Regions from separate parts of the Streptomyces sp. NPDC002889 genome, predicted to be linked through region 2. Evidence: riboswitches for the same ligand, from Rfam matches in the RefSeq annotation. Region 2 holds a riboswitch; the other holds the start of a gene.
What was found. A riboswitch is a leader RNA that binds a small molecule or an ion and turns the genes downstream of it on or off. The one in region 2 is predicted to bind cyclic di-AMP.
Positions count from the first base shown of each region.

Region 1: it holds a riboswitch for cyclic di-AMP, as region 2 does, so the genes downstream of both, ACFYWI_RS27925 (M23 family metallopeptidase) here and ACFYWI_RS22160 (C40 family peptidase) in region 2, are expected to answer to the same signal.

Region 1 covers NZ_JBIAPT010000021.1:13,691-21,196, reverse strand. The annotation lists gene ACFYWI_RS27930 (PP2C family protein-serine/threonine phosphatase) at 1-1,136, shown strand, start outside; cyclic di-AMP (ydaO/yuaA leader) riboswitch at 1,375-1,530, shown strand; gene ACFYWI_RS27925 (M23 family metallopeptidase) at 1,542-2,594, shown strand; gene ACFYWI_RS27920 (aldo/keto reductase) at 2,965-3,909, shown strand; gene ACFYWI_RS27915 (PrsW family intramembrane metalloprotease) at 3,917-5,275, opposite strand; gene trmB (tRNA (guanosine(46)-N7)-methyltransferase TrmB) at 5,344-6,135, opposite strand; gene lhgO (L-2-hydroxyglutarate oxidase) at 6,212-7,468, opposite strand.
Region 2 covers NZ_JBIAPT010000014.1:96,191-103,696, forward strand. The annotation lists gene bioD (dethiobiotin synthase) at 1-527, opposite strand, end outside; gene ACFYWI_RS22140 (adenosylmethionine--8-amino-7-oxononanoate transaminase) at 670-1,959, opposite strand; gene bioB (biotin synthase BioB) at 1,952-3,121, opposite strand; gene ACFYWI_RS22150 (8-amino-7-oxononanoate synthase) at 3,267-4,412, shown strand; gene ACFYWI_RS22155 (ATP-binding protein) at 4,617-5,048, shown strand; gene ACFYWI_RS22160 (C40 family peptidase) at 5,553-6,029, opposite strand; cyclic di-AMP (ydaO/yuaA leader) riboswitch at 6,032-6,198, opposite strand; gene ACFYWI_RS22165 (hypothetical protein) at 6,534-6,842, opposite strand; gene ACFYWI_RS22170 (ATP-dependent Clp protease proteolytic subunit) at 6,850-7,479, opposite strand.

The DNA of each region.
Region 1 (7,506 bases), on a different contig from region 2:
GCATCTACAGCGCTCAGCGCATCGTCCGCGCGCTGCCCGCGCTGATGATCGTCGGTGGGGTGGTCTTCGATCTGCTGACCCCGCCCCGGTTCACCGCGGTGCCGATGTTCGCGGCGGCCCCGCTGCTCGCGGCCCCGCTCTTCACCTGGTACGCGACCCTGCTGACCGGGATCGCGGCGATCATGGGTGTGACCGGCCTGCATTTCTACAACCAGTCCATCGGGGAGATCACCTCGTACACCGAGGTGAGCACGGTGGTGACCGTCTCGGGGCTCGCCCTGCTCATCAATCGGGTCGTACGCCGCAGTGGCGAGCGGCTCGCCTCCGCCCGCGTGATCGCCGAGACCGCGCAGCGTGCCGTGCTGCCGCCCCCGTCCGACCGTATCGACGGGCTGCGGGTCGCCGCCCGGTACGAGGCGGCGCAGGCGGATGCGGCCATCGGCGGTGACCTGTTCGCCGTGCAGGAGACCCCGCACGGGGTACGGCTGATCGTCGGGGACGTACGCGGCAAGGGGATGGGGGCGGTGGCGGCTGTGGCCATCCTCATCGGGGCGTTCCGGGAAGCGGCCGAGCAGGAGCGCTCCCTGGAGGGCGTGGCCCAGCGGCTGGACCGGGCGCTGGCGCGCGAGGCGGCCCGGGGAGAGGAGCTCGATGCGATGGAGGGGTTCACCACCGCCGTACTGGGCGAGATCGGCCGCGACGGGGACGTGGTGCTGCTGGTGAACCGCGGCCATCCGGATCCGCTGCTGCTGCACGCCGACGGGGAGCTGGAGAGCCTGGTGCCGTCGGCGGCCTCGCTGCCGCTGGGGATGGGGGAGCTGGACCGGTGGCCGGACCGGGCGGAGGAGTATCCGCTGCCGGCGGGGGCCACACTCCTGCTCTACACCGACGGGCTGTCCGAGGCGCGCGATGCGGACGGGGTGTTCTACGACCCCGGTGCGCGGCTGCGCGGGCGGCAGTTCTCCGGGCCCGAGGAACTGCTGGACACGCTCGTCGAGGACGTGCGGCGGCACACGGGCGGCGGGACGAACGACGACATGGCACTGCTGGCGGTCGGCCGGCCGGCCGAGGGGCAGCCGGAGCGCCGCAGAACCGTCCCGATGGTGGCCACCGACGAGAATTCCGGACGCGCGTGACAGCCGCCGCACACGGCGTGTAATCGAAAGACATCACTCCGCATAACATTTGACGAACCGTCAGAGAGATGGCCTGGATCGAGGGGTGATCAAGTCGCCCGATTCCAGCCTGTTGTGTCCCGGTACGTCCTGGCCGAAGTCGTCAATGATCAGTCGGAACGGCTTGGAATCCGGTACTGGTCTCTATTAACGTTCGATAACGCAGCGCGGTCGTCCCAGCCGTCGTAAGAGACGGCGCCGTGCGCACGCGCCGAATTCCGCAAGGGAACCGGGGAACCACCAATTGGGGTGAATCGGGCGTCTTTTGTCGTGTTGTTCGCGGCCGAAGCGTCCGTAGGAGACCTTCCTGCTCCGAACCCGTCAGCTAACCCGGTAGGCGAGAAGGAAGGAAAGGAGTACGCCTTCGTGGCGTCCAACATGCCTGCCCCCGAAACCGCCTTCAAAACTGATCCCTTCGGTGACGAGGTGGTGGAGCGGGAGTGGGAGGAGTGGAACCCCACCGCGGACTCCGTCCGTCCGGTGCGCGGCCGGCACCGTGTCGTCAAGCAGCGCGGCGGTCTCGCGCGGAGCTCCACCGTGCTCGGCGTCGGCGTGATCGCCGCGGTCGGCGCGGGCGGCATGGCCACCGCACAGGACAAGCCGGCGGTCTCCATATCCCTTCCCGACTCGATCGCGGACAAGCTCCCCGACGCCAAGTCCATTCCGGGCGTGGGCTCCTTGATGTCCGACGACTCGGACACCGGCTACGGGAACGAGAACACCGCCCCCCTCAGCGCGCTGACGACCGCCGTCGACAGCGGCGACGGAGCAGAGGCCGAGCAGAAGGCGGGTGCGGGAGAGGCGCTGCGCGCCAGGATCCTCGCGCAGGCCGAGCAGCAGCAGGCCGAGGCGGACGCCGAGGCGAAGGCGGCCGCGGAGAAGACCGCCGCCGAGCAGGCCGCCGCCGAGGCGGCGAAGCAGCAGAGCACGGCGGAGGCCAAGGCCGCGGAGGAGAAGCGCAAGGCCGAGGAGGCCGCGGAGGCCAAGGCGGAGGCCGAGCGCCTCGCCAAGCTCGCCGCGAGCTACTCGCTGCCGACCTCCTCGTACACGATCACCTCCACCTACGGCGAGTCCGGCTCCATGTGGTCCTCCGGCCAGCACACCGGCCTGGACTTCGCCGCGCCGACCGGCACCCCGGTCAAGGCCGTGCACAGCGGCACCGTCAAGTCGGCGGCCTGGTCCGGCTCCTACGGTTACCGCATCGTCCTCGAGCTCGAGGACGGCAGCGAGGTCTGGTACGCCCACCTCTCCTCCATGACCGCGAGCGCGGGCCAGAAGGTGAGCACCGGCGAGACCATCGGGCGCGTCGGCGCGACCGGCAATGTCACCGGACCCCATCTGCACCTCGAGGTTCACACCGCGGGCGGCTCGGGCCTCGACCCGATGGCATGGCTGCGGGACAAGGGCCTCACGGTCTGACGAACCGAGGGTCTGCCGGTCTCTCCGGGGCCGGCAGACCGACGGCCGAACCGGCAGCCGCGAGATAGGCAGGCCGACTGCCTGGCCGGTGCCAGCCAGGCAGTCCCGTCCGGCCGCCCCGTTGCAGCCTTGCGAGGTGTACGGGTCCCGGGTCGGGCGGCGCCCCCGTCGGCAACCGGTACGTCCCGGACAACCGCCCCTCCCGAACTCCGACCGCCCGCCCCCTCGCCCGCCCGGTGAGCCAGGGGCCGGTCGGCTTCCGGCCCCCTGCTGGGCTGGCGCGGCGGCGTATCCCCAGGGCTCCGGCGGCACACCCCCCGGCGTCAGGGCTGCCGGAATACCCCGCCCCGGCCGCGTTGTTGATCGCGCCATGACTTCTCTCCGCACCCTCGGCTCGTCCGACCTGGCGGTCTTCCCGCTCGCCCTCGGCGGCAATGTCTTCGGCTGGACGGCCGACGAGACGCAGTCCTTCGCCGTGCTCGACGCGTACGCCGCCGCCGGCGGCAACTTCGTCGACACCGCCGACTCCTACTCCTCGTGGGCCCCCGGGAACGAGGGCGGCGAGTCCGAGACCGTCATCGGCAACTGGCTGGCCGCGCGCGGCAACCGCTCCGAGATCGTCGTCGCCACCAAGGTCGGCGCCCACCCCCGGTACAAGGGCCTGTCCGCGGCCACCATCAAGGGGGCGGCCGAGGCGTCGCTGCGCCGGCTGCGCACCGACCACATCGACCTGTACTACACGCATTTCGACGACCCGGCCGTCCCCGTCGAAGAGATCATCACCGCACTCGACCAGCTGGTGAAGGACGGCAAGGTACGGGCCATCGCCGCCTCCAACCTCAGCGCCGAGCGGCTGAAGTCCTCCCTCGACTTCTCCGACAGGGAGGGCCTGGCGCGCTATGTGGCGCTCCAGCCGCACTACAACCTGGTCTCGCGTGACACCTACGAGGGCGAACTGCGGGAGACGGCCGCCGCCGGCGGTCTCGCCACCGTCCCCTACTACGCGCTCGCGTCCGGATTCCTCACCGGCAAGTACCGGCCGGGTACGACGGTGGACAGCGCCCGGGCCCAGGGCGCGGGCAGGCATCTGGAGACCGAGCGCGGCCTGAGGGTCCTCGCCGCGCTCGACAAGGTCGCGACCGCACGCGGCGCCGAGCCCGCGACCGTCGCCCTGGCCTGGCTGGCCTCACAGCCGACCGTCGCGGCTCCGATCGCCTCCGCCCGCATGGTGGAGCAGTTGCCCGCCCTGGTCGCGGTCGCCGGCCTGGAGCTGACCGAGGACGAGCTGGCCGAGCTGAGCGCCGCGTCCGCGTAGGGATCTGTCAGGTGCGGTAGGGGTTGGGGCCGCCGTAGTTGCGGTACGGCGGCGGCACCCGCACGCGGCCGGTGGCCTGCGCCGCATAGGTGAGCGAGGGACCGGCCACCTCCCTGCGCTGCCACAGATGGTGCAGCAGCTCCTGCTCGCGCTCCACGAAGTCCGGGCCCGCCGCGCCGCGGTGGGCCCGGTGGCGCAGAAAGGCGAGCGACGTCGCGAACGCCTCGTACTCCGACACCGCATGCCCCGCCGCAGGGCCGTACGTACGCCTGGCGAAATCGCGCGCCATCGTGCGCGCCCGCATGGAGGACAGCGCGGGCGGCTCGGCCGGCGACAGCCAGCCGGCCGCCGCGTATGCGGGCAGCTGGGTGGATATCGTGCCGAGCTCCCGCTGCCGGGTCCAGATCGTCAGCCAGGTCAGCAGCCCGAACGCGGGCACCATGAACGCCGCGTACACCGCGTAGAAGCCCCATGGGCCGAACAGCGACACGGAGCCGTTCCACAGCGCGTGCATGCCCATCGCGAGAACGAGGCCGAGCAGCGGCAGCGCGATACGGAGGATCCGCCGGGCGGCCAGCGCGGCGATCCCGAAGCCGATGCCGGTCAGCACCGTGAAGAGCGGGTGCGCGAAGGGCGACATCACGACGCGTACGAAAAAGGTCGCGGCGGTCACCGACCCGAGGCCCGAGGTGCCGATCTCCTGATCCTCGCCGAACGCGCTGCCGAGGTAGAGGATGTTCTCGGTGAAGGCGAAGCCGGTCGCGGTGAAACCGGCCACCACCACGCCGTCGACGATCCCTGTGAAGTCCCGGCGGCGGAAGAGGAAGAGCAGCAGGATCGCGACGGCCTTCGCGCTCTCCTCGACGACCGGGGCGACGACGATCGCGCCGAGCGTGTCCGCGGATGCCGGATCGGCGGTCGCCGTGGCTATCCAGCGGGTCGCGAAGGTGTTCGCGATGATCGCGATCAGTGCGGCGGCGCAGGCGCCCCAGGAGAACGCGAACAGGAGATTGCGCCAGGGGCCCGGCTCGACCCGGTCCAGCCAGCGGAAAGCCGCCATCAGCAGCGGGACGGGGAGGGTGGCGAGACCGAGGCCCACCAGCAGGCCCTGGGTGCCGGTCTGTTCGCGTACGAGTGCCAGGATCACCAGGCCGCACAGGGCGAGCAGCGTGATCAGCACGCCCGCGCGGACCGCCTTGCTGCGCCACACCCGGCGAGCGCGCGGCCGGTAGCGCGGGCGGCCACGTCGCGGCACCGCGCTGAGCAGCTCCGCGATCTGCTGCTGCTCGCACGCGGGCACCGCCGGATGCGACTGCCCCTGCGGGAAGTTCGGCGGTGACGCGTGCTGCTCGGACGACTCGGACACCCGTCGACCCTAACGAGGGTCACTGACAACGGGCCATGGCGCCCGCCACGGCGGGGGAGTTCCCCGAGTCACGCCTCGGGCAGGGTGCGGCGGAACAGCAGGTCGTGCACCGTGTGGCCCTTGTCCAGGCCCTGTCCCTCGAAGCGGGTCAGCGGCCGGAAGGCGGGGCGCGGGGCGTAGCCGCCGTTCTCCTCGGTGTTCTCGAAGTCGGGGTGTGCCGAGAGCACCTCGAGCATCTGCTCGGCGTACGGCTCCCAGTCGGTCGCGCAGTGCAGCACCGCGCCGGCCTTGAGGCGCTGTGCGGCGAGGGTGAGAAACTCGGGCTGGATCAGCCGCCGCTTGTGGTGCCGCTTCTTGGGCCAGGGATCCGGGAAGTAGACCCGCAGCCCGTCGAGCGAACGGGGCGGGAGCATCTCCCGCAGCAGAATGATCGCGTCGCCGTTGGCCACGCGGATGTTGGACAGCCCGTTCCGCTCCGCGAGACCGAGGAGGTTGCCCTGCCCGGGGGTGTGGACATCGACCGCGAGAATCCCGGTCTCCGGGTCGTCGGCGGCCATCTGAGCGGTGGCCTCGCCCATACCGAACCCGATCTCCAGGACGACGGGCAGCCCGCCGAACATCTCCTCGAGGTCGAGGACGCCGTGCCCGTCGATGTCCATGCCCCACAAGGGCCACAGTCGCTGCAGCGCGTCGCCCTGGCCGGCGGTCACCCGGCTCCGCCGCGGCTGGAAGCTGCGGATGCGCCGCTCGTGGTGGGACCCGGCCGGATCGGCGGCGGGCCCCCCGGGAAAGCGGGGCTCGCCCTTGGCGCGGATGACGGGCCGGGCGGCGTCGGGGGTGGGGTTTCGAAGCTCATGCACAGTGCCGTCGATTCTACGAGCCCCTCGCCCGAGCCCCTGCCGCTGCGCCCGGCACCCCCGCGGGAAGGGCGCCCGACTACCCCGTCGCGCGCACCAGCCGGCCGTCCGCCAGCGCCGTCAGGGCGCGGCGGGCGACCTCGCGGCCGATCGGGAGGGACGCCGTCGCCGCAGGTGAGGGCGCGTTCAGCACATGGACCGTCCGTGGGGCCTCGCGGATCAGGAAGTCGTCGGCCAGCGTGCCGTCCCGCAGCACCGCCTGGGCCCGCACCCCTGCCGGGGCCGGCCGCAGGTCGGAATCCGTCACGGCGGGCAGCAGCCGGCGCACCGCCTCGGTGAAGGCGCGCCGGGACAGGGAGCGGTGCAGCTCACCCGCCCCGTACCGCCAGTGGCGGCGGGCGACGCGCCAGGATCCGGGCCAGCGCAGGGTGTCCGCGAGCTCCCGGGGGTGCACGGCCGACCAGCTGTAGCCCTCGCGTGCGAGCGCCGGGACCGCGTTCGGACCTACGTGGACGCCGCCGTCGATGCCGCGGGTCAGATGGACCCCGAGGAAGGGGAACGCCGGGTCGGGCACCGGGTAGACCAGGCCTCGTACGAGCCAGGGGCGGGCCAGTTCGTAGTACTCACCCCGGAAGGGGACGATGCGCATTCCCGGGTCGTCGCCCGCGAGCCGTGCCACCCGGTCGCAGTGCAGCCCCGCGCAGTTCACCAGCACCCGTGCCCGCACCACTGTCCCGGACGCGGTGCGCACCGCGACGCCCCAGGGGCGGCGGTCGACGGCCGTGACCTCCTCGTCGTACCGGACGTCCGCGCCCGAGGCCCGCGCCAGCTGCGCCGCCACCGCGCCGAAGTCGCACACCCCGGTCGTACCGACATGGATCGCCGCGAGGCCCCGCACCTGCGGTTCGTACTCGCTGATCTGCGCCGGGCCCAGCTCGCGCACCGGAATCCCGTTCTCCCGGCCGCGCTGGACCAGGGCGTGCAGCCTCGGCAGCTCGTCCCGGCCGGTGGCGACGATCAGCTTCCCGGTGACCTTGTGCTCGATGCCGTACTCCGCGCAGAACTTGACCATCTCGGCCGCGCCGCGCACCGCGAACCGCGCCTTCAGCGATCCGGGGCGGTAATAGATCCCGCTGTGGATCACTCCGCTGTTCCGCCCGGTCTGGTGCCTGGCCGGGCCCGGCTCCTTCTCCAGGACCGTCACCCGGGTCCCGGGCGCCGCGCGTGTGAGGGCGTACGCCGCCGAGAGACCGACGATCCCGCCGCCGATCACCAGCACGTCACAGTCGAAGCCGAATCCTCCGGCACCACCGAAGCCCTGCCCGGACGCCGTCACCGCGTCACCTCCCACCCCGATACTGCACTGGCCCACCG
Region 2 (7,506 bases):
GGGTCGGCGGGCCAGCTGCCCACGACCACCCCGAGCTGCTCCAACTGCCGTGTCCGCAGAGCCTCCGCGGTCAGCGTCGTCATGTTCAGCGTGCCGAGCCCGGCGGGCGCGACCACCAGGACGGGCGCGCCCAGCTCACCGGCCACATCGGCGAGCGTGGCCCCGCTGTCGTCGAACCGGACGAGCAGCCCGCCCGCCCCCTCGACCAGCACCAGATCGTGCTGGGTCGCCAGCCGCTGCGCGGCCTCGGCCACCTGCTGGGGACGTACGGGAACCAGGCCTGCCCGTCGCGCGGCCGTGGCGGGCGCGAGCGGCTCGGGGAAACGGGCGAGCTCGGCGCCGGTCACCTCCCCGGCGAGGCGCCGCACCTCCTCGACGTCGCCGGCCTCACCCGGCGCGACCCCGGTCTGCGCGGGTTTGACGACGGCGACGGACCGCCCCCGCGCCCGCGCGAGCGCGGCAACCGCGGCGGTCACCACGGTCTTGCCGATCTCCGTCCCGGTTCCGGTCACGACGATCACTGGCATGGTGCTTTCCTCTGTTCGCTGCGGCCCTGCCCGTCTGCCGGCCGCGGTCGTGTCGCCGGGTGCCCGAGGCGCAGCCCGTCCGCCGGTGGCCTGCGGTGCGCCCGGCAGGTGAGCCCCGCCGTGGGGACGCACCCACGCGCCCTCATCCCGCGGACACGGCCGCGCACACCGCCCTGCACACCCGGGCCACATCCTCGTCGCCCGTCACGTACGGCGGCATCGTGTACACCAGGTCGCGGAACGGCCGCAGCCACACGCCCTCGCGTACCGCCGCCGCCGTGGCCGCCTCCATGTCCACCGCGTGGTCCAGCTGGACCACGCCGATCGCCCCGAGCACCCGGACATCCTTCACCCCGGGCCGGCCGGCCGCCTCCGCCAGACCGTCCCGCAGGCCCGTCTCCAGGCGCTTGATCTCCTGCTGCCAGTCCTGGGCGAGCAGCAGGTCGATCGACGCGCAAGCCACCGCCGACGCCAGCGGGTTGCCCATGAACGTCGGTCCGTGGGCCAGTACCGGGATCTCGCCCTGCGAGATTCCGTCGGCCACGCGTGAGGTGCACAGCGTCGCCGCCATCGTGAGATAGCCGCCGGTCAGCGCCTTGCCCACACACATCACATCGGGCGCGACCCCACCGTGCTCCGCAGCGAACAGCGCGCCCGTGCGGCCGAACCCGGTGGCGATCTCGTCGAAGACGAGCAGCACACCGTGCTCGTCGCACGCCGCCCGCAGCACCCGCAGATACTCGGGGGAGTGGAAGCGCATACCGCCCGCGCCCTGCACCACCGGCTCCACGATCACCGCGGCCAGCTCGTGCGCATGCCGCGCGATCAGAGCGCGCAGCCCGTCCGCGTACGTCTCCTCGTACTCGGCCGGCGGCGCGTCCGCGAAGATCTGACGCGGCAGCACACCCGACCACAGCTCGTGCATCCCTCCCTCGGGATCGCACACCGCCATCGGCTGCCACGTGTCCCCGTGGTACCCGCCGCGCCAGGTCAGCAGCCGCCGTTTCTCCGGCCGTCCCACCGATCGCCAGTGCTGCAGGCACATCTTCACCGCCACCTCGACGGACACCGAGCCCGAGTCGCACAGGAAGACGTGCCGCAGGGGCTCGGGGGTGATCTCCACCAGCCGGGCGGCCAGCCGTACGGCGGGCTCATGCGTGAGCCCGCCGAACATCACATGACTCATCCGCCCCAGCTGGCCGTGCGCCGCATCGTTGAGAACCGGGTGGTTGTAGCCGTGGATCGCCGACCACCACGACGACATGCCGTCGATCAACTCGCGCTGACCGTGGGCGGGTTCCGCGAGCCGCAGCCGTACCCCGGACGCGGACTCGACGACCAGCGGGTCCGTACGGCCCGGCATCGGGCCGTACGGATGCCAGACATGGGCCCGGTCCAGGGACAGCAGTTCAGCGGGGGACAGCTCAGGCATTGGGCGCGAGATCCGTGCCGGCACCACGGCGGCGTACGGACACGAGGTCGGTGCGCGCCGCCTGGACGTCGGGAGCCTTCTCGGCAGTGGCCGGACCGCCCGAGCACGCGCCCGCCCCTTCGCCGTCGCCGCACACGGACGTGGCACAGCCGCCACCGGACCGGTGCTCGGGCAGGGTCGAGGTGTCCGTACCCTCCACCTCGAAACCGGCGTCCGTGATCATCTCCAGGTCGGCCTTGCCGGCCTGGCCCTCACTGGTCAGATAGTCGCCGAGGAAGATCGAGTTGACCAGGTGCAGGGCGAGCGGCTGCATCGTGCGCAGATGCACCTCGCGGCCGCCCGCGAGCCGTACCTCCACGTCCGGGCAGACGAACCGCACCATCGCCAGAATGCGCAGGGCGCGCTGTGGTGTGAGGTTCCATTCCTTGGCGAGCGGGGTGCCCTCGAACGGGATCAGGAAGTTCACCGGTACCGAATCCGGGTCCAGTTCACGCAGCGCGAAGACGACGTCGACGAGGTCCTCGTCGCTCTCGCCCATTCCGGCGATCAGACCCGAACAGGCCGACAGACCGGCGGCGTGCGCCTTGTTCACCGTGTCCACGCGGTCCGCATAGGTGTGCGTGGTCGTGATGTCCCCGTACGTCCCCTCCGAGGTGTTCAGGTTGTGGTTGTACGCGTCGGCGCCCGCGTCGCGCAGTCGCTCTGCCTGGCCGTCGGAGAGCAGCCCGAGGCACGCACAGACCTCCACGCCCTCGTTCTGCTCCTTGATCGCCTCGATCGTCTTCGAGACCCGGTCCACGTCCCGGTCCGTCGGACCGCGGCCGCTCGCCACCAGGCACACCCGCTTGGCCCCACCGGCCACACCGGCGGCCGCGGCCTCGGATGCCTCGTCCGGCTTGAGCCAGGTGTACTTGAGGATCTCCGCCTTGGATCCCAGCCGCTGCGAGCAGTACGAACAGTCCTCGGGGCACAGACCCGACTTGAGGTTGACCAGATAGTTGAGCTTCACCCGCCGCCCGAACCACTGCCGGCGCACCTTGCCGGCCGCGGCAACCACATCGAGCAGATCGTCGTCGGAGGTCGCCAGTACGGCGAGCGCTTCTTCACGGGTCGGCAGCTCGCGCCGCAGCCCCTTCTCCACCAGTGCGTTCAGCAGGTCCATGGCGTCGATCCTGACGTACGGCACACGCCGTGGCCAAGGAGGATCCCCACAACAGCGTCTGTTTGAGGTGTGTGCATGGCCACATCCACTCCTCGAGCGCACCCGGTTAAGGTCTGTGCGCTGCCTACAAAAGGACCGGACCACCATGCCCCAGGATCCTTTCGACTGGATCGACGACGAGTCGCGCCGCCGTGAGCGCGCGGGCCTCGTACGGACGCTCCGGCCGCGCCCCGCCGACTTCGGCCTGCTCGATCTGGCGAGCAACGACTACCTGGGTCTCACCCGCCGCCCGGAGATCACCGAGGCCGCGGCCGAGGCTGCCCGCCGCTGGGGCGCGGGGGCCACCGGATCCCGGCTCGTCACCGGCAGCACCGCACTGCACGCCGAGCTCGAACGCGAACTGGCGGCCTTCTGCGGATTCGAGGCAGCCCTCGTGCTGTCCTCCGGCTACGCCGCCAACCTCGCCGCCGTGACCGCGCTCAGCGGCCGCGACGCGCTGATCGTCTCCGACGCGGGCAACCACGCCTCCATCGTCGACGGCTGCCGGCTCTCCCGTGCCGAGACCGCGGTCGTACCGCACACCGATGTGGACGCCGTACGCAAGACGCTCGACGCGCACCCGGGCCGCCGGGCCCTCGCTGTCACCGACTCGGTGTTCTCGGTGGACGGCGACGCCGCGCCGCTGCCGGCGCTTGCCGACGCCTGCCGTGAGCACGGCGCAGCGTTGCTCGTCGACGACGCACACGGGCTCGGAGTGCTCGGCGACGGCGGTCGCGGCGCCCTCGACGCCGTCGGCCTGGCAGGCCGTCCAGGTGTCGTCACCACGCTCACGCTGTCCAAGTCGCTCGGCAGCCAGGGCGGCGCGGTCCTCGGCCCGGCCCGTGTCATCGACCATCTGGTCAACACCGCCCGCACGTTCATCTTCGACACCGGCCTCGCCCCCGCCGCCGCGGGCGCTGCCCTCGCGAGCCTGCGGCTGCTGCGCCGGGAGCCCGCACTCGCGGGTCGGGCGCGAGACGTGGCGGCGACGCTGCACCGGCGGCTGACCGATGCCGGACTCATCTCCGCGCGTCCGGACGCCGCGGTCGTCTCGGTCCAGGCGCCCTCACCGGAGGCAGCGCTGCAGTGGGCCGCCGACTGCCGGGCGGCGGGGCTCGTGGTCGGGTGTTTCCGTCCCCCCTCGGTGCCGGACGGAATCTCCCGGATCCGGCTCACGGCCCGGGCCGACCTCACCGATCAGCAGCTCGGCGCAGCGGTCGAGACCATCGTCCGGGCCGCGCCGATGCGTTGACGCGCGGCGGTGTCACCGCCCCAAATACGCTCTCCCGTAGCAGAGTTCACCGCATCGAGCGACAGATAAATGCCTATCTCGGTGGATCGGCGTCCCTGACGCCCGATAAGTGGCAGTCTGACGCGCAGCGCAATCCGTGGCCGTCCTCGCATTTCATCCGCTACGAGTCGGAGACCGGCCCGGTGGGAAAGGGACAGCGTCGCCATGGCAGACCACCAAGAAGCATCCGTCACTCTGCCGAGCGATCCCGCCTCGGTCTCGGTGGCCCGAAGATATGTCACGAGCGTCGTATCCGGGTGGGGGCTGCCGACCGAGGCCGAAGCAGCCGACACCGTACGCCTGATCGTTTCCGAACTGGCTACCAATGCCGTGCAGCACACCTTCGGGCAGTCGCCCACCTTCACCGTCGACCTGCGGCTCGAGCGCGACGAGCAACTGTGCATCGGAGTCACCGACAGTCATCCGCGCTGGCCGCAGCGGCTGCCCGCCGCGGTCCGCCAGGACAACGGCCGTGGCATGGTCATCATCCGCAGCCTCACCGCGGAGTGCGGTGGCAGGCTGTCGATCACTCCTACCGCGGACGGCGGAAAGACCGTGTGGATCGCCCTGCCCTGGAGCGTTCCGGTACAGAGCTGAGCCCGGGTGCTCCTGCGCGGACTGTCGGCCGGTCCGGCCGAACACGCCGCGCAGCAGGGCCTATAGCGACTGCGCGGCGGCACTCGATTCCGGACCACGGCGCACGAGCGAGATCGTCCGGCGCAAAGCGGTGGGGTCCAACTGCCGTACCTCCAGCGGAGTCGCGGCCATTGCCGCCACCATCTCCGGTACCACGGCCACCCCGAGGCCCCGGAGCAGGCGCACTCCAGCGCATGGCCCGGCGACCTGCACACCGCGGCGGGCGTCGCACCCCGCCTGCGCCAGAGGGCCATCCGCCCCTGCAGGAAGGATGCGAGGGCGCGCTGCCGATCAGCGGCTGCCCGGCGAGATCACTCACCAGGCAGCCGAACCGGTGTTGCAGGTCGAGGGCTGCGACGGCCGTGCCGTGGAAGGCGTCACGGGTGGCGCGTGCACCGTACCGTGCGCGCGGTCCGGCCGTTGCCGCACTGGTGCAGGGGAGCGTGATCCGTATCGGTCGTGGTGTCAGCGCACGCGGCCGTACCGGACGCTGCTCGACCAGATCTTGTCCCGCCGCACCACCGAACCCGTTTTGGGGGAGTGCCAGATCCTGCCCCTGCCGGCGTAGATCCCTACGTGGTAGACGTGACCGCCGTAGTGGAAGAAGACCAGGTCGCCGCGTTGTCTTTCCGCGGCGGAAATACGGCGGGTCCGGTTGTACTGCTGCTGGGCGGTACGCGGCAGTCGTTTGCCCGCCTTCTTGTAGGAGTACTGAGTCAGCCCTGAGCAGTCGAACAGATGCGGGCCCGTGGCGCCGTACCCGTAAGGCGCTCCTCTCTTCGACGCGGCCACTTCGAGTGCCCTGGTGGCGTGGGTGGTCACCGCCTGGGCGGGAGCTGCGCCACCGGGTGCCACAAGTGTGCCGCCGACAACGGCAAGAGTCAGTGCCGATACGGCCCCCGCTCGTGACAGCAGGAGCGGGAGATCAATCTGCGCAGTCATGCGCAACCCTTCGTCAGCCGCCTGTGAAGGGTGACCTGTCGGGTTCGGACCGGCGAAGACGCCCGGCCGCTGAAAGCGGCTTAACCCCAAGGGACGACCGAAGGAAACGGTCGCCCCGTACTGCCTGGGCCCTCCACTCCTGCCGATGCACTTCTGTCGACCAGTCATCCGGTGCGGCGGCAGGACTCAGCGTCCGCCCGGACCGCCCCGTCAAGGTGGCGGGGGCTTGTCGTCTCACGGATCCTGACCCACACATGTCCGTTTTCCGAGTTGAAACGGCTATTGTGAAGCTAATCACGACTGATCTATTTGGGTATTCGGTACCGTTTTGATCGCTTTTGCGTGACGTCGAACCCCCGCTGTGCAGGGGTGAAACCGTCAATTACGCCAAACCGGTAGTCGTGTTGCGCAACTCCTTGAGCAGGTGCTCAATTCGTCCGGAGTCCACCGAACGGGGTACTGGAGGCAGTACCCCGTTGGCGGTTGACGGCAGCAGATAGTCCGTCAACTCGTGGCTGAAGGTGGCATCGTCACCCGGTTCGCCCTCCGCTCACCGTCGAGGACCCGCAGAGCCTCGGCGAGCGTCGCGGCGTGAACCTCGCTCTCGCCGCGCGTATGCATCAGCGTCAGGGCCTCCTTGAGAGCGGCGGCCCGGCCGACCAGAGCCTGAGCCGCGCGCAGCGCCCCGTAGGTGTGGGCGGAGCGTGCAGGGTTGATCCGCCCCAGCAGATCGACCACGGCGAGGTAGCTGTCGACGAAGTCGGCCTCTGCGCGGGTCAGAGCGGGCAGCGGCGGCAGTTCCGGCAGCGGCATGTGCCACTCACCTCTGCCCGGAGAGCGAGGTCTTGCGGTTGTCGACGACATGGTCGACCAGACCGTACGCCCTGGCCTCCGTGGCGTTGAAGATCTTGTCCCGCTCCAGGTCGGCGGTGATCCTCTCGGCGGGCTGCCCGGTGTGGCGCACCAGCATCCCGGCGACTTGGGTGCGCAGCCGCAGCAATTCCTGGGCATGGATCTCCAGATCGGACGGCTGTCCGCGCAATGGCTCCTCGAAGGAGGGCTGCTGGACGACGATCCGTGCACCGGGCAGGGCCATCCGCTTGCCGGGTGCGCCCGCGGCGAGCAGCACGGCGGCGGTCGAGGCGGCCCGGCCCAGGCAGTACGTCTCCACGTCGCAGGTGATGACCTGCATCGTGTCGTAGATCGCGGACATGGCGCTCATCGAGCCGCCCGGGGAGTTGATGTACAGCGCGATGTCGCGGTCCGGGGCCGCGTACTCGAGATGCAGGAACTGGGCGATCACATCGTTCGCCGCGGTGTCGTCGACCTCGGTGCCGAGAAAGATGATCCGCTCGTCGAGGAGCTTCGAGTAGGGGTCGAGGGTGCGCGTGCCGTTGCTCGTGCGCTCCGTGAACTGCGGCAGGACGTAACGGGCGGAAGGGCGGTTCATGGCGGCGTGGCTCTCCTCGTCTCCGGG